One region of the Streptomyces sp. NPDC001222 genome, then DNA from elsewhere that is predicted to be linked to it. Evidence: riboswitches for the same ligand, from Rfam matches in the RefSeq annotation. Region 1 holds a riboswitch; the other holds the start of a gene.
What was found. Region 1 has a riboswitch for glycine ahead of gcvP (aminomethyl-transferring glycine dehydrogenase). Riboswitches for the same ligand answer to the same signal wherever they lie in the genome.

Region 1 (7,630 bases):
ACACGCCGGCCGGGAAGACGGCCTCCTCACGCGTGTACGCGTGCTCCCACGTGTCGCCGAGCGCCGCCGCGGTGTGCGGGGCGCCCCGCAGCGGGTTGTCCTCGGCGGGCCACTGACCCGAGCCGACCTTCTCGATCTCGGCCCGGATGGCGATCATCGCGTCGCAGAACCGGTCGATTTCGGTGAGGTCCTCGGACTCGGTCGGCTCGATCATCAGCGTGCCGGCAACCGGGAACGACATGGTGGGCGCGTGGAAGCCGTAGTCGATCAGCCGCTTGGCGACGTCGTCGACGCTCACGCCGGTCGCCTTGGTCAGCGGGCGCAGGTCGACGATGCACTCGTGCGCGACCAGACCGCCCGGGCCGGTGTAGAGCACGGGATAGTGCGGCTCCAGGCGCTTGGCGATGTAGTTGGCGGAGAGGACCGCCATCTGCGTGGCCCGCTTGAGGCCCTCGCCGCCCATCAGCCGGACGTAGGTCCACGAGATCGGCAGGATGCCCGCCGACCCCCACGGGGCGGCCGAGATCGGGCCGACGCCCGTCTCGGGACCGGCCGCAGGCTGCAGCGGGTGGTTCGGCAGATACGGCGCCAGGTGAGCGCGCACACCGACCGGGCCGACGCCGGGGCCGCCGCCACCGTGCGGGATGCAGAACGTCTTGTGCAGGTTGAGGTGCGAGACGTCGCCGCCGAAGTGGCCGGGCTTGGCCAGGCCGACCAGGGCGTTCAGGTTGGCGCCGTCGACGTACACCTGACCGCCGGCCTCGTGCACGGCGGCGCAGATGTCGGCGACGTGCTCCTCGAACACACCGTGCGTGGACGGATAGGTGATCATCAGCACCGACAACTCGTCGCGGTACTGCTCGATCTTGGCGCGCAGGTCCACGACGTCGATCTCGCCGTCCTCGGCGGTCTTCACGACGACTACCTTCATACCGGCCATCACGGCGCTGGCCGCGTTGGTGCCGTGCGCGGAGGACGGGATGAGGCACACCGTGCGCTGGTCGTCACCATTGGCACGGTGGTAGCCGCGCACCGCGAGCAGGCCGGCCAGCTCACCCTGCGAACCGGCGTTGGGCTGGAGGGAGACCTTGTCGTAGCCCGTCACCTCGGCGAGCCGCTCCTCCAGCTCACGGATGAGCGTGAGGTAGCCCTCGGCCTGGTCGGCGGGCGCGAAGGGGTGCAGCTGCCCGAACTCGGGCCAGGTGACCGGCTCCATCTCGGTGGTCGCGTTGAGCTTCATGGTGCAGGAGCCCAGCGGGATCATGCCCCGGTCCAGCGCGTAGTCGCGGTCGGCCAGTCGGCGCAGGTAGCGCAGCATCGCGGTCTCGGAGCGGTGCTGGTGGAAGACCGGGTGCGTCAGGTAGGCGCCGGTGCGCAGCAGCGTCCGCGGCAGCGCGTCCTCGGTCGTGCCGTCGAGCGCCGCGACATCGCCCTCGACGCCGAACGCGCCCCAGACGGCAGTCAGCTGGGCCCGCCCGGTCGTCTCGTCACAGGCGATCGAGACGTGGTCGGCGTCGACGAGGTGCAGGTTCACACCGCGCTCGCGGGCGGCGGTGACGACCGCGTCGGCCCGGCCGGGCACCCGCACGGTGAGGGTGTCGAAGTAGGAACCGTGGACGACCTCGACCCCGCCGGCGGTGAGCCCGGCGGCCAGGATCGCGGCGTACCGGTGCGTGCGCTGCGCGATGGTGCGCAGGCCCTCGGGCCCGTGGTAGACGGCGTACATCCCGGCCATCACCGCGAGCAGCACCTGGGCGGTGCAGATGTTGCTGGTCGCCTTCTCACGGCGGATGTGCTGCTCACGCGTCTGCAGCGCCAGCCGGTACGCCTTGTGTCCGTCCGCGTCCACGGAGACACCCACGAGCCGACCCGGCAGGCTGCGGGCGAACTTCTCGTGCACGGCCATGTAGCCGGCGTGCGGGCCGCCGAAGCCCATCGGCACGCCGAAGCGCTGGGTGGTGCCGACGGCGATGTCGGCGCCCAGCTCGCCGGGGGAGGTCAGCAGCGTGAGCGCGAGCAGGTCGGCGGCGACGGTGACCAGCGCGCCCAGCTCATGGGCCTGCTCGATGACCGGCTTGATGTCGCGTACGGCACCGGAGGCGCCGGGGTACTGGATCAGTACGCCGTTGATCTCGCGCTCGGCGACCTCGGCCGGGATGCCGTCGCTGAGGTCGGCGACGACGACCTCGACCCCGGTGGGCTCGGCACGGGTCTCGATCACGGCGATGGTCTGCGGCAGCGCGTCCGCGTCGACCAGGAACAGGCCCTTCTTGTTCTTGCCCATGCGCCGGGACAGCGCCATCGCCTCGGCGGCGGCCGTGCCCTCGTCGAGCAGAGAGGCCCCGGAGGTCGGCAGGCCGGTGAGGTCGGCAACCGTGGTCTGGAAGTTCAGCAGCGCCTCCAGCCGGCCCTGCGAGATCTCCGGCTGGTAGGGGGTGTACGCGGTGTACCAGGCCGGGTTCTCCATCACGTTCCGGAGGATCACCGGGGGCGTGAAGGTGCCGTAGTACCCGAGACCGATCATGGAGGCGAGGACCTGGTTGCGGTCGGCGAGCGAGCGCAGCTCGGCCAGCACCTCGGCCTCGGTGCGTGCACCCGGCAGGTCCAGGGCGTCGGCGTTCTTGATCACGTCCGGGACCGCGGCGGCCGTGAGCTCGTCGAGCGAGCCGTAGCCGACGTGCGCGAGCATCTTGGCCCGCGCCTCCTGGTCGGGCCCGATGTGGCGCTGCTCGAAGGGCGTACCCTGCTCGAGCTCGGAGAGCGGAATGCGATGGGCGGTCATTGCGGAGGCCTCCTGGTCTGACGCGACCTTCGAGGGGTACCTCGGCGTGGGTACCCCGGCGGCCTCCCCCTCTGTCATCTCGACCTGAGAGCTTCACCGGTCCGCCCGAAGGCGCTCCGGTTTTCACCGTCGGTGAGAGCGGATGCCGTCGACACCCGCCCTGCTTTCCAGAGTGACCTCGTCCGTGCGGTACGTGTGCCTGAGAGTTTCCGGGGAGGGTTTGCTCCTTCGGCGCCTCCGGATCCCTCCGAAGAGCTCTCCCGCACGGGGTCGACAGCCGCTTGCCAGCCTACCAGCGGGGACAACAAGACAACCTTCGAGTGGCCGCCGTGCTGAATGTGCTCTTTTGTAGTGCTGACGGATGTGTTGCGACCAGTTGGAGGGACCGTGCAGACCGAGATCGATCCGCGGAATCTGATCGGCCGCAAGGCGTTCGACCGCAATGGGGTCAAGATCGGCACGATCGACGAGATCTATCTCGACGACGCGACCGGGGTGCCGGAGTGGGCGGCCATACGAACGGGTCTGTTCAGCAGGGACGCGTTCGTGCCGCTGGAACCCAGCCGGCTGGTCGAGGGCTCGCTCTACGTGCCCTTCGAACGTGCGCTGATCAAGGAGGCACCCGACTTCGGGGTCGGGCGGCACCTCTCCCCCGAGCAGGAGCTGCAGCTCTACCACCACTACGGGCTCGACGTGGCCCCGCCGCCCCCGCCGCCGGACCGCGACTTCGGGCGGCTGGCGAAGCCCGACGGGGCCTGAGGGCGAGCACTGTCCTCGGCGGCCTGCGAGCTCTCTTCGGCAGCCTGGGGACCCTTTTCGGCAGCCTCGGGTCTTCGGGACACCAGGGGCAGCGGATCCGCCGGCTCCAGCCGGGGGTCGTCGGTGCGGAACGTGCGCACGCGCCCCGGCCCCGAGTCGGGCGTCTCGAACCGTATCGTCACCCTGCCCAGCCCACTGCCCTGCACCCAGCCGTGCCCGTGGTCGATGTGCCGCACGTCCTGCCCCGCGCGCCAGACAGGCTCGGCCGGTGCCTGAGACGTCTCGCCGACAGGCTCGGCGACGGCCTCCTCCTCCGAACGCTCCTCCGCCACCGCCTCCCCGGCCGCCAGATGCGCCTGGGCGAACAGGTCCTCCTGGGTGTAGTCGGCGAGCCCGGTGACGCCGACACCGAGCAGCCGCACCCCGCCGGTGGTGTCCACGGACTCCAGCAGCCGCCCGGCCGCCTCGCGCACCACCGCGGGATCGTCCGTCGGTCCGCGCAATGTCTCGGAGCGGGTGAGGGTCGAGAAGTCGTACCTGCGCACCTTCAGCACGATGGTCCTTCCCGACAGCCCGGCGTCCCGAAGCCGCCTCACACAACGGTCCGCGAGCCGCCGCACCTCCATCCCGACCCGGACCCGGTCATGGATGTCGACGTCGTACGTGTCCTCGACCGACACCGACTTGGCTTCCCGCTCCGCGACGACGGGCCGATCGTCCCGGGCCAGCGCCATGGCGTACAGCGCCTGCCCATGGGCCTTGCCCAGCAGCCTGACCAGCTCGTCCTCGCCGGCCTCGGCGATCTCGTCGACCGTGGTGATCCCGGCCCTGCGCAGATGGTCCCCGGTGGCGGGCCCGACCCCGGGCAGCGTGCGCACCGGCATCGGGCCGAGCAGCGCCCGCTCGGTGCCCGGCGGGATCAGCACCAGGCCGTCCGGCTTGGCCTGCTCGGAGGCGATCTTGGCGAGCATCTTGGACGCTGCTAGCCCCACCGAGCCCGTCAGACCCGTGGCCGACCGGATGTCCGCGCGCAGCCTGACCCCCACGAGCCGCGCCGACTCCTCGTCCCAGGCCACTCCCCCGGCCTCCAGGTCCACGAACGCCTCATCGAGGCTCAGCGGCTCCACCAACGGCGACAGGGCCCTCAGCAGGGTCATGACCTGCTCGCTGATCTGCCGGTAGAACCCGAAGCGCGGCGTCAGATACGCGGCGTTCGGTGCGAGCCGGCGTGCCTGGGCCATCGGCATCGCCGAGTGCACGCCGAACACACGCGCCTCGTAGGACGCCGTCGCCACCACCCCGCGGGGCCCCAGCCCGCCCACGACGACGGCCTTCCCGCGCAGGCTCGGCTTGGCTGCCTGCTCCGCCGAGGCGTAGAAGGCATCCATGTCGAGATGCAGGATCGTGGGCGCGGTTCTCACATCTCCGATGCTGCCCTACGCCACTGACAACGCGACCCGTGGTCGCCGCGTGTGTCAGACCGCCCGGTTGCGGCGCTGCGCCAGCTCGTCCGCAGGGTTGTGGCCGACGATGGTCTCCCCGGTGTCGACCCGCTCCCCGTGCAGCTGCGACAGCGCGCTCTCCACGTCACGCCACACGACGCCCACGGCGATACCGAAGATGCCCTGACCGCCCTGGAGCAGGGCGTGGACCTCGTCGGGTGAGGTGCACTCGTAGACCGTCGCGCCGTCGCTCATCAGCGTCATCCGCTCCAGGTCGGAGAAGCCGCGCTCCCTGAGGTGCTGGACGGCGGTGCGGATGTTCTGCAGTGACACGCCGGTGTCGAGGAAGCGCTTGACGATCTTGAGGACGACGACGTCCCGGAAGCTGTACAGCCGCTGGGTCCCGGAGCCGTACGCGGGGCGCACACTCGGTTCGACGAGACCCGTTCGGGCCCAGTAGTCCAGCTGCCGGTAGGTGATGCCCGCGGCGGCGCACGCCGTGGGGCCGCGATAGCCGACATACTCGGCCGCCACGCCCGCGTCGCCCGTCACGGCCGTCGGCCTCTGGGAGGCGGAGCCGGCCGTGTCGTCGTGATGGGGGCACGCCCCGCTCGCGCGGAGCCGAGAGCTTGGAGGAGGGTACGGACCGCTCTCTCCCAGACTGCGTCCGGGAGCCCCCCCTGCCGTACCGCCGCCGCTGCTTCTCACGCCGACCTCCGTCCTTGACCTGCCCTCTCGACGGTAGGCAGTCACCAAGGGTGCGTCAACGATCGCCACACTCGGCACGCCGAGTGATAATCACCCTAGGAGTGGTTTCTCGTGCCCCACCGCGGGGAAAGGCTAGCCGAATGCTCTGGCGGCGGATCGTGAGATGCCGTACGGACCATCGAGCCGTGACCGCGGATGCCGCGTCTCCGGCTGCCGCATCAGGCTTCACGGCGGCTCATCGCCGGTCGCCCGGCTCCACGGCGTGACCTGCACGTTCTCGATGCCCGGTCCTCCAGCGCACCTGTTCCGGTGCAGCCGGTCGCGCCCGGCAGACCCCGCACTCCGTTCTACGGACATCCGGCGCCGACCGCGCGGTGCTCCGCGCCCTGCGGAGGTCCGGGCCGTCCCGGCCCGTTCACGGACGCGACCGCGGGCCCGGGTGCCCCGGGGCACCCTGCGCGCGGCGCAGGCGCTCCTCGGCTCCGCCACCCCGTCCGGCACGCCCCGCGGGGCGTGTCACTGGCTGCTCGTACCGAAGTCCTCGGGAGAGATCTGGTCGAGGAACTCGCGGAACTTCTCGACCTCGTCCTCCTGCTCGTCCGGGATCGCGATACCCGCGTCGTCCAGCACCCCGTCACTGCCGTAGATCGGCGTACCGGTGCGCAGGGCGAGCGCTATGGCATCGGAGGGCCGGGCACTCACCTCGACGCCGCTGGCGAAGACCAGCTCGGCGTAGAAGACGCCTTCACGCAGATCCGTGATGCGTACTTCCGTGAGCTCCTGACCGACGGCTTCCAGCACGTCCTTGAACAGGTCGTGCGTCAGCGGTCGTGCGGGGGCCATGCCCTGCTGGGCGAACGCGATCGCCGTCGCCTCCCCGGGGCCGATCCAGATGGGGAGGTAGCGGTCGCCTCCCACTTCACGCAGGAGCACGATCGGTTGGTTGGAGGGCATCTCGACCCGGACACCTACGACATCGAGCTCGTTCACACAGCAACCCTAGGCCGTGGTCGGGATGTTTGGGTAGTCGGGCACAGAACGACGGGCGGATCCGCCGACGGCGAACGTCTCCGGTTCAGGGCAGCCGTACGCCCAGCGCGGCCTGTACCAGCGCCGCGTGCAGCTTGACCGCCAGCCCGGCCAGCTCCTTCGTACGGGCTTCGGCGTGCGCCCTGGTCTGCGGGTTGCGATGGCGGCGCAACGGAGCCACCACCTGGTCCACCAGCCCCGCCTCGCGGTCCGCGGCAGCCTTCATCACCCGCAGATGGCGCGGCTCGATGCCATGGCGGCCGAGTTCGGCCAGCAGAGTGGCCAGCGTGACGGCCTCGGCGTCGTAGATCCCCTCCACCAGGGGCGTGACCAGGCCGTATGACTCCCACTCCGCGAGCTGCTCGGCGCTGATCCCGGCCGCCGTCATCAGCTCGTCGCGGTCGATCCGCGCGGCCGGGGCGGCCTCGGGCTCGCCCAGAAGGTCCTCCAGCAGCTCCCCGTCACCGGCGTCACGGGGACGGCCCAGGGACGGCAACCGCACCTCTTCACCCCGCTCCAGGGCGTCCAGGTGCTCACGGATGACCTTGAGCGGCAGATAGTGGTCCCGCTGCATCCTCAGCACATGACCGAGCCGCTCGACGTCCCGCGCGCTGAACTTGCGATACCCCGAGGGGGTCCGCTGCGGCTCGATCAGCCCCTCCGACTCCAGGAAACGGATCTTGGAGACGGTGACTTCGGGGAATTCCTCGCGCAGCACGTTCAGCACGGTGCCGATGCTCATCAGCCCGCGGTCCGGGGCGACGGTGCCGCTGTCGGCACCGCCGCTCGGTGTGTGAAGCATGGGACCTTCCCTGGAGTCCCCCCGGACGGAGTCTGGGAGACGGTCAGATGCCCCGCTGGTTGGCGTAGAAGACCAGCCGGTACTTGCCGATCTGGACCTCGTCGCCGT
Region 2 (7,630 bases), on a different contig from region 1:
AGCGACGCCTGGAGCGACTGGGCGGTGGCCACCTCGACCGGCTTGTTGTTACGCACGGCGATGGTGGTGGAGAAGCCGCTCGGCTTGCCGCAGGCCTTCAGCTCTTCCTTGGCCTTGGCGACGTTGCCGTTCTTGTTCGCGCCGGCGATCTGGAACGGGTCGTACTTCTGGCCCTCGGCGCCCGGCACGGACGGCGGCAGCATGTTGGTGCCGATGTCGCCACCGGCGATCGGGCCACCGCGCGCGGTCTGCAGCGACACGTGGTCCGCGCCGTAGATCACGGCGTTGCGGCAGTGGATGTTGTCCATCGGCTTCACGCTCTGCGGGAAGACCGCGTAACGGACGTAGCCGGAGACCGGGTTGTCCAGGTTGCCCTTGTGCTGCTTCAGCGCCACGGTACGGCCCTGCGGCGACATACCGGTCTGGTTGAGGTCCAGGTCGTAGTCGCCGGCGATGAGGCGCTGGTCCATCTCGTTGGCGTTGGTGAAGAACTTGATGCTGATCTTGTCCGGGAACGCCTTGCGGACCGGGTCCGAGGACTGCTTCCAGTTGGTGTTGCGGACCAGGACGAGGTCCTTGCCGGGGTCGTACGACTGGAACTTGTACGGGCCGGAGGAGAACGGGTGCAGCGCGTACTTGGACTTGGTGTCCATGTCCTGGCGGACCGGGGAGGCCGAGGGCAGCGCGATCATCTGCAGGAAGTCCGAGTTGGGCGCCGGCAGGTGGAAGACGATCGTCTTCGCGTCGGGCGTGTCGATCGCCTTCAGGCCCAGGTGGTCCTTGGCGGTGTCCTTGTAGGGGCCCTTGTACGCGTTCTTGGGGTCGAGCACGTTCTTCAGGTAGATCGGACCACCCGACAGGACGTCCTGCGCCCACTGGCGCTCGATGCCGTACTTGACGTCCTGGGCGGTCAGCGGCTTGCCGTCCTCCCAGGTGAGGCCGTCGCGCAGGGTGAAGGTGTAGGTCTTGCCGCCATCCGAGACCTTGCCCATGTCGGTGGCGAGGTCCGGCTGCACCTCGGCGCCCGCCTGGCCCGGCTCGGTCTTGTAGGTGACCAGCTGACGGCTGTAGTAGCGCATGAAGTTCCACGCCATGCCGTAGTAGCCACGCGTGGTGTCCCACGAGTCGGCGTCCTGCGCGCTGGCGAACTTCAGCTCGCCGCCCTTCTTGGCCAGCGAGGCCTGGGCGACCTTGTTGTTCGCCGCGTCGAAGCCGGCCGCGCCGTTCTTCGAACCGCCGCCGTTGCCATCACCGCCGCCGCACGCCGCCGTGGTCAGCAGCGCGGCGACCACCGCGGCAGCGGCCATGGCCTGCTTACGCCGCCCTGAGGTGCGTTGGGTAGTCACGATCTCGGATCCTCCGGATAGATGAGAGACCCCGTGTGATGCCACGGGTCGCTGGGGGTACGGCAGTTCAGCGGGAGCCCTTGGGGTCCAGCGCGTCACGCACGCCGTCACCGAAGAGGTTGAAGGCGAGCACGGTGATGAAGATCGCCACACCGGGGACCACCATGTACATGGGGTCCGAGTCGTAGTAGTCGATCGCGTTCGAGAGCATCTGACCCCAGGAGGCCGTGGGCGGCTTCACGCCCACGCCGAGGAAGCTGAGCGCCGCTTCGGTGAGGATGTTGGTCGGGATCATCATCGTCGTGTACACGATGATCGGCGCCACGAGGTTGGGCAGCAGTTCCTTGAACAGGATGTAGAACCGGCCGGCACCGAGGGAGCGGGCCGCCTCGACGTACTCGCGCTCACGCATCGAGAGCGTCTGGCCGCGCACCACACGTCCCACATAGGGCCAGCCGAAGAACCCGATGACCAGGATCATCACGAAGATGCGCACGCCCGTGCCGGACAGGCCGAGCATCTGGTTCGGCATGACCGAGACCAGCGCGATGATGAACAGCAGCTGCGGAAAGGCGAGCAGACCGTCCATGACCCGGCTGATGACCGAGTCGACCCAGCCACCGAAGAAGCCGGCGAGGATGCCGAGAACGGTGCCGAGGACGACCGCGACCAGCGCGGACAGGAAGCCCACGAGAAGCGAGATCTGTCCGCCGTAGACGATGCGGGCGAAGATGTCGCGTCCGTTGACCGGCTCCACACCCAGGAGGTGGTCACCGCTGATGCCGCCCAGGGACCCCGTGGGCGTGCCGAACAGCGGGTCGATCAGGTTCTCGTGGTACGCGTCGGGGTCCTGCCCGATCAGGCTCGTGATCACGGGGGCGAGGGCCGCCACCAGGATCAGCACCAGCACGACGATGCCGCCCGCAAGGGCGAGCTTGTCCCGCTTGAGGCGCTCCCAGGCGATACGGCCCAGGGAACGTCCCTGTACAGCCTTCGCGTCAGCACTGGCTACGGCCGCTTCCTCGGCAGCACTCGGTGCCGCTTCCGCGGTCGGCTCGTGCAATGGTGCCGTCATCTGGCAGGGACCCCTCTCAACCGGCGGTGACCGGCCCGCACTTGCCGCTGTGGCGGCATGATCAGTCCGTCGTACACAGGGGTGGAACCCCTTGAAGCGGGAGTCTTCAACGCTTTGGCGATCAGTTGCCAGACTTGGCGATGAAAGGATGCGCAAACGTGACACGCATAAGGGGATTCCGTTATCCGGACGATGGGTAACGGGGTGCGGACGCCCGCCAACCGGGGCAGACCGCACAAGATTTGGATCTATCTCCTGCATCTACGCGCGAAGAGGCGCTCCTGCCACGGGAGTTGATGCGAAATCCGAGACGGTCCGGGGGCCCGCCCGGCTCACTCCGGACTCAGTACGCCCCACGCACCGGCGGATACCCGTATCCCCCGGCCGCCGGAGCCTGGGCGGGTGCGGCGTGGGCCTCCCGGTCGTAGAAGGGACGGGCGCGGGCGCGGAGCCACATCGCGACCGGGTCGTACTCGTCGGACATCGCCACGGTCGACACGGACAGCCCCTCCGGGACCGCCACGACGGACTGCTGCATCATCGCGCGCACCGAGTCGACGGCGGGCGGCGAGGTGTCGTAGACGTCCAGGCCGATGGCCAGGTAGGGGGCGCCGACGGCGGGCTGCACCCAGGCGCGGCGCAGCGAGCGCACCGCGGACGTGCGATGCGCGTTCTGGGTGAGGACGGCGTAGAACTGCGGGATCTCGATGGCCGGCTCGGTGAGCCGGAGCGGACCGGCGGGCTGGCGCTCCAGACCGGTCGCGATACGGCGCAGATCCAGCCAGGGGATGCCGACGCCGCCTCCCGGCGCGTGCGGGTTCAGCCACAGGCCGTAGTGGTCGGGATAGAGGGTGCGGGCCGCGTCGAGGGCGTCGACCACCTCGTACGAGCGGTTCCAGCCGCTGGCCGAGAGTTCCTGGGCGGAGGTGACGCAGGGCGCGTAGCCGTGTCCGTTCACGTGCATGTTTCCGTACTGGGCGTCCGGCGAGCCGGCCTGGCCGTGCCAGAGCAGCATCCAGACCTGACCGGAGGAAGGGGTCGCGAGCACGCGCAGCAGCGCCTCGTAGGCGTCGTAACGCCCGGGCGTCACCTGGCGCAGCATCTGCTCGACCTGTCCGGCCGCGGCCGTGCCCGACGCGCTCACCCTCTACCGCCCCTTCACGACAAACCTGACAACCCCGACGGAGGTCTTCGGTGCGTGGCGCACGGATTTCAGCCGCGTCACCCCGACCGAGCCATTCTCCCCTGTCCGCGGGACACCGCACTCCCCCGCGGCCGTGCCGGGGGCGGGCCCCCGCCCCGTGCCGGAAACCGGCGTGTTCCGCCCCGGCCATGAAACCAGGTTAAGGCGCCATACTGACAGCACCCCGACGCGCGCCACCCCACATCGTCACGGCAGCGCGCGCCGCGTTTCCGGGCGGTTCAGTAACCGTGCTGGTAGAAGGGCCGCACCTGCCCCCGCAGCCACTCTCCGACCGGGTCCTGCGCCACATCCAGAAACACCATGTTCACGGGCATTCCCACCGGGACCCGGCCGAGCGCCCGGCCGAGCGCGTCCAGCGGAAGCGTCCGTATGTCGGCCTCCCCGTTGGTGAGTTCGACGCCGATGAACATCACCGGGTCGGCGGTCTCGATCGCCGCCAGGCAGCGGCGGGCGGTGAGCACCACCCCGGTCGCAGCGAACTCGGCCGACGCGGCGGAGAGGAAGTCCACCGGGTCGTCCTGCCAGTCGGGCTCGAAGAGCCGGACCCGTCCGCCGCTCACCGGACCGTCCAGTTCGGTGCGCCCGCCGCGGCACAGTTCGGCCACCGCGGCCGGCGGCAGCGGCACGCCCACCAGCCCGCCCGGGTTGACCGCGATGCCGACCTGCGGGGGCAGCCCGCGGGCGAACTCGACGGCGGGCGCGATCGTGTACGACATGTGGTTGCCGACGACCTGGCGGAACTGCTCCTCCGAACTGAACACCGGTACATACGCCTGCCCCTCGATCTCCAGCGTGGGCAGGTCGAGCGGGCCGCTCTGCGGGCCTCCGCCGCTCGGCAGCGGCACCCACAGGAAGCTGCGGCCGAGGACCTCCACGATCCGGCCGCCGGCCGAGGGGACGCCGAGCGAGGCGGAGAGCACCTCTTCCAGTTCGTTGCCCGGCCATCCGCCGTGCGGATGGGGGTGTGTCTGTGCGGGGAAGTCCGCGGGAAGATCCGCCGGGAAGTCCATCTGCCACCGCCTGCGAAAGAGCTGAGAAACCACTGCTGAGGACCGAAAGGCTAACGGGTGCGGGGGGTGTGTTCGCGGGGTCGGTCCACGACGTCCGCCTCCGCCCCCGGCGCCCGTCTCAGTCCGCGAAGTCGATCCGGTGCAGGACGTCCGCCGCCTCCCGGTCCAGGAGGACCACCGAGCCGCAGCCGTCGGGGACGGTTCCCCCTGCGACGGAGCCCAGCAGGCGCCGGGTGGCCCGGCGGTGCCTGAGGAACGCGTACCGCGAGACGCCCCGGCCGCGCTCGCGCTGACCGTCCAGGGCCGTGTCCGCGGTGACGTCGAGCACGAGCAGATGGAGGGCGCCGCCGCGGCGGCGGGCCGCGCGGGCCAGCCAGGCGCGCACCCAGGTCTGCGTACCGCAGTCGTGGACGACGACCCCGGTGCGGGCGCGCAGGGCGCGGCGCAGGCCGGCGTAGTGGGCGAGGCGGACGAGGGGGCGGTAGACCGCGTACGGCAGAAAGCGGGACAGCCGCTCGTCCCAGCGGTCCCGGACGTCCTGGGAGTCGATCCGCGCACCCCGCACCGCCCGGCGCATGAGGGTGGACTTGCCGCTGCCGGGCAGCCCGGTGATCACGACGACGTCGCCCGCCCGGAAGGTGAGCCCCCGGGGGCCCCGGCCCGCCCGGTCTCGTAGATCACGGACCCGGGTGCCCGCCGCCGCCCGCGGTTCATCGCGGGCCCGACGGGCCGGGGATCCGGGCTGGGCGGGCACCGCGATGCCCGAGATCGTCGCGTACGCCGTCGTCCTGTCCACCGTGATCGTCCTCCCCTGGGGGTCAGGAAGTCCCGTCCCCGTCGAGTGTAAAGAGAAGGTAATGAGCGGTGTCTCGTGGTCGCGTCGCCGTAGCGCCACAAGCCGGTCACGGATACGGCCCTGCCATGATCGGACAAGGCGTGCAATGATGTGCCCGCCAACTGCATACCGGCCGCTTGAATCCGCGCGGGAGAGTTCCGGGTCCGTACGTCGCCGTACGTCCGCCCGGGCGCCGAAGGAGCAAGTCCCTCCCTTGAATCTCTCAGGCCCCGATACCGCGCGGGCGAGGCACATCTGGAAAGCGGGCCGCTTCAGGTGGCTCCACCCAAGGTGCAAGCCGTGACGACCCGCCCCGCGGGGTCATGGCGAACCTCTCAGGTTCCGATGACAGATGGGGAGGAAACGACCTCGCCCTCCCCCTGCGCCCGGCTTCGTTCGCGCGCCGGGACCCCATCGCCCTGGGAGCACAACCGATGAGCAGTAGCAGCCCCCTGCGCCGTACCGCGCTCGATGCCCTGCATCGTTCGCTGGGCGCGACGATGACCGACTTCGCCGGCTGGGACATGCCCCTGCGGTACGGCTCCGAGCGCGACGAGCACCTCGCGGTCCGGACGAAGGCGGGCCTCTTCGACCTCTCGCACATGGGCGAGATCACGGTGACCGGCCCGGACGCGGCCCGGCTGCTCGACCACGCGCTGGTCGGCAACATCGGCTCGGTCGGCGTCGGCCGTGCCCGCTACACCATGATCTGCCAGGCGGACGGCGGCATCCTCGACGACCTGATCGTGTACCGGCTCGGCGAGCGGGAGTACATGGTCGTCGCCAACGCCTCCAACGCCCAGGTGGTGCTGGACGCGCTCGTGGAGCGGTCCGCCGGCTTCGACGCCGAGGTGCGCGACGACCGCGACGCCTACGCGCTGATCGCCGTCCAGGGCCCCGAGTCCCCCGGCATCCTGAAGTCCCTCACCGACGCCGACCTGGACGGCCTGAAGTACTACGCGGGCCTGCCCGGCACGGTCGCGGGCGTCCCGGCGCTGATCGCCCGCACCGGCTACACCGGCGAGGACGGCTTCGAGCTGTTCGTCGCCCCCGAGCACGCCGAGAAGCTGTGGCAGGCGCTGACCGAGGCGGGGGCGCCGGTCGGCCTGATCCCCTGCGGTCTGTCCTGCCGGGACACCCTGCGCCTGGAAGCGGGCATGCCGCTGTACGGGCACGAGCTGACCACCTCCCTGACCCCCTTCGACGCCGGTCTCGGCCGGGTCGTGAAGTTCGAGAAGGAGGGCGACTTCGTGGGGCGCGCGGCGCTCCACGAGGCCGCCGAGCGCGCCGCGCAGAACCCGCCGCGCGTCCTGGTCGGCCTGGTCGCCGAGGGCCGGCGGGTGCCGCGGGCCGGGTACGCCGTCGTCTCCGGCGGCGAGGTGATCGGCGAGGTCACCTCCGGCGCGCCCTCCCCCACGCTGGGCCGGCCGATCGCGATGGCGTACGTCGACGCCGCGCACTCCGCGCCCGGCACCGCCGGGGTCGCGGTGGACATCCGGGGCAGCCACGAGCCGTACGAGGTCGTGGCGCTGCCGTTCTACAAGCGCCAGAAGTAGACACTGGGCCCGGGCCGGACGTCGCACCGCCCCGTGCGGCCTGCTCACGAGCTTCTCAGCAGTCCCCCTTCACCACCACTCCCGCGCGTACAGGAGAATTCAGGCCATGAACAACCCCCAGCAGCTGCGTTACAGCAAGGAGCACGAGTGGCTGTCGGGCGCCGAGGACGGCGTCTCGACGGTCGGCATCACGGAGCACGCGGCCAACGCGCTCGGCGATGTCGTGTTCGTCCAGCTCCCGGAGGTCGGTGACACGGTGAGCGCGGGCGAGACCTGCGGCGAGCTGGAGTCGACCAAGTCGGTCAGCGACCTCTACTCCCCGGTCTCCGGCGAGGTCACCGAGGTCAACGAGGACGTGGTGAACGACCCGTCGCTGGTGAACTCAGCCCCCTTCGAGGGCGGCTGGCTGTTCCGCGTGCGCGTGTCGGAGGAGCCCTCCGACCTGCTCACCGCGGACGAGTACACCGAGTTCTCCGGCAGCTGAGGAACCGCATCCATGTCACTTCTGAACACCCCCCTGCACGAGCTCGACCCGGAGGTCGCCGCGGCCGTCGACGCCGAGCTGCACCGCCAGCAGTCCACCCTCGAGATGATCGCCTCGGAG

Region 2: it holds a riboswitch for glycine, as region 1 does, so the genes downstream of both, gcvT (glycine cleavage system aminomethyltransferase GcvT) here and gcvP (aminomethyl-transferring glycine dehydrogenase) in region 1, are expected to answer to the same signal.

The regions. Positions count from the first base shown of each region.
Region 1 covers NZ_JBIAXT010000013.1:186,637-194,266, forward strand. The annotation lists gene gcvP (aminomethyl-transferring glycine dehydrogenase) at 1-2,782, opposite strand, end outside; glycine riboswitch at 2,960-3,055, opposite strand; gene ACFY2Z_RS20070 (PRC-barrel domain-containing protein) at 3,170-3,541, shown strand; gene ACFY2Z_RS20075 (DNA polymerase IV) at 3,463-4,962, opposite strand; gene ACFY2Z_RS20080 (MerR family transcriptional regulator) at 5,017-5,691, opposite strand; gene ACFY2Z_RS20085 (bifunctional nuclease family protein) at 6,208-6,681, opposite strand; gene ACFY2Z_RS20090 (MerR family transcriptional regulator) at 6,767-7,522, opposite strand; gene ACFY2Z_RS20095 (FHA domain-containing protein) at 7,566-7,630, opposite strand, start outside.
Region 2 covers NZ_JBIAXT010000010.1:157,101-164,730, forward strand. The annotation lists gene ACFY2Z_RS16570 (ABC transporter substrate-binding protein) at 1-1,346, opposite strand, end outside; gene ACFY2Z_RS16575 (ABC transporter permease) at 1,414-2,421, opposite strand; gene ACFY2Z_RS16580 (enhanced serine sensitivity protein SseB C-terminal domain-containing protein) at 2,765-3,565, opposite strand; gene ACFY2Z_RS16585 (enhanced serine sensitivity protein SseB) at 3,844-4,635, opposite strand; gene ACFY2Z_RS16590 (AAA family ATPase) at 4,754-5,437, opposite strand; glycine riboswitch at 5,609-5,719, shown strand; gene gcvT (glycine cleavage system aminomethyltransferase GcvT) at 5,905-7,026, shown strand; gene gcvH (glycine cleavage system protein GcvH) at 7,133-7,510, shown strand; gene glyA (serine hydroxymethyltransferase) at 7,523-7,630, shown strand, end outside.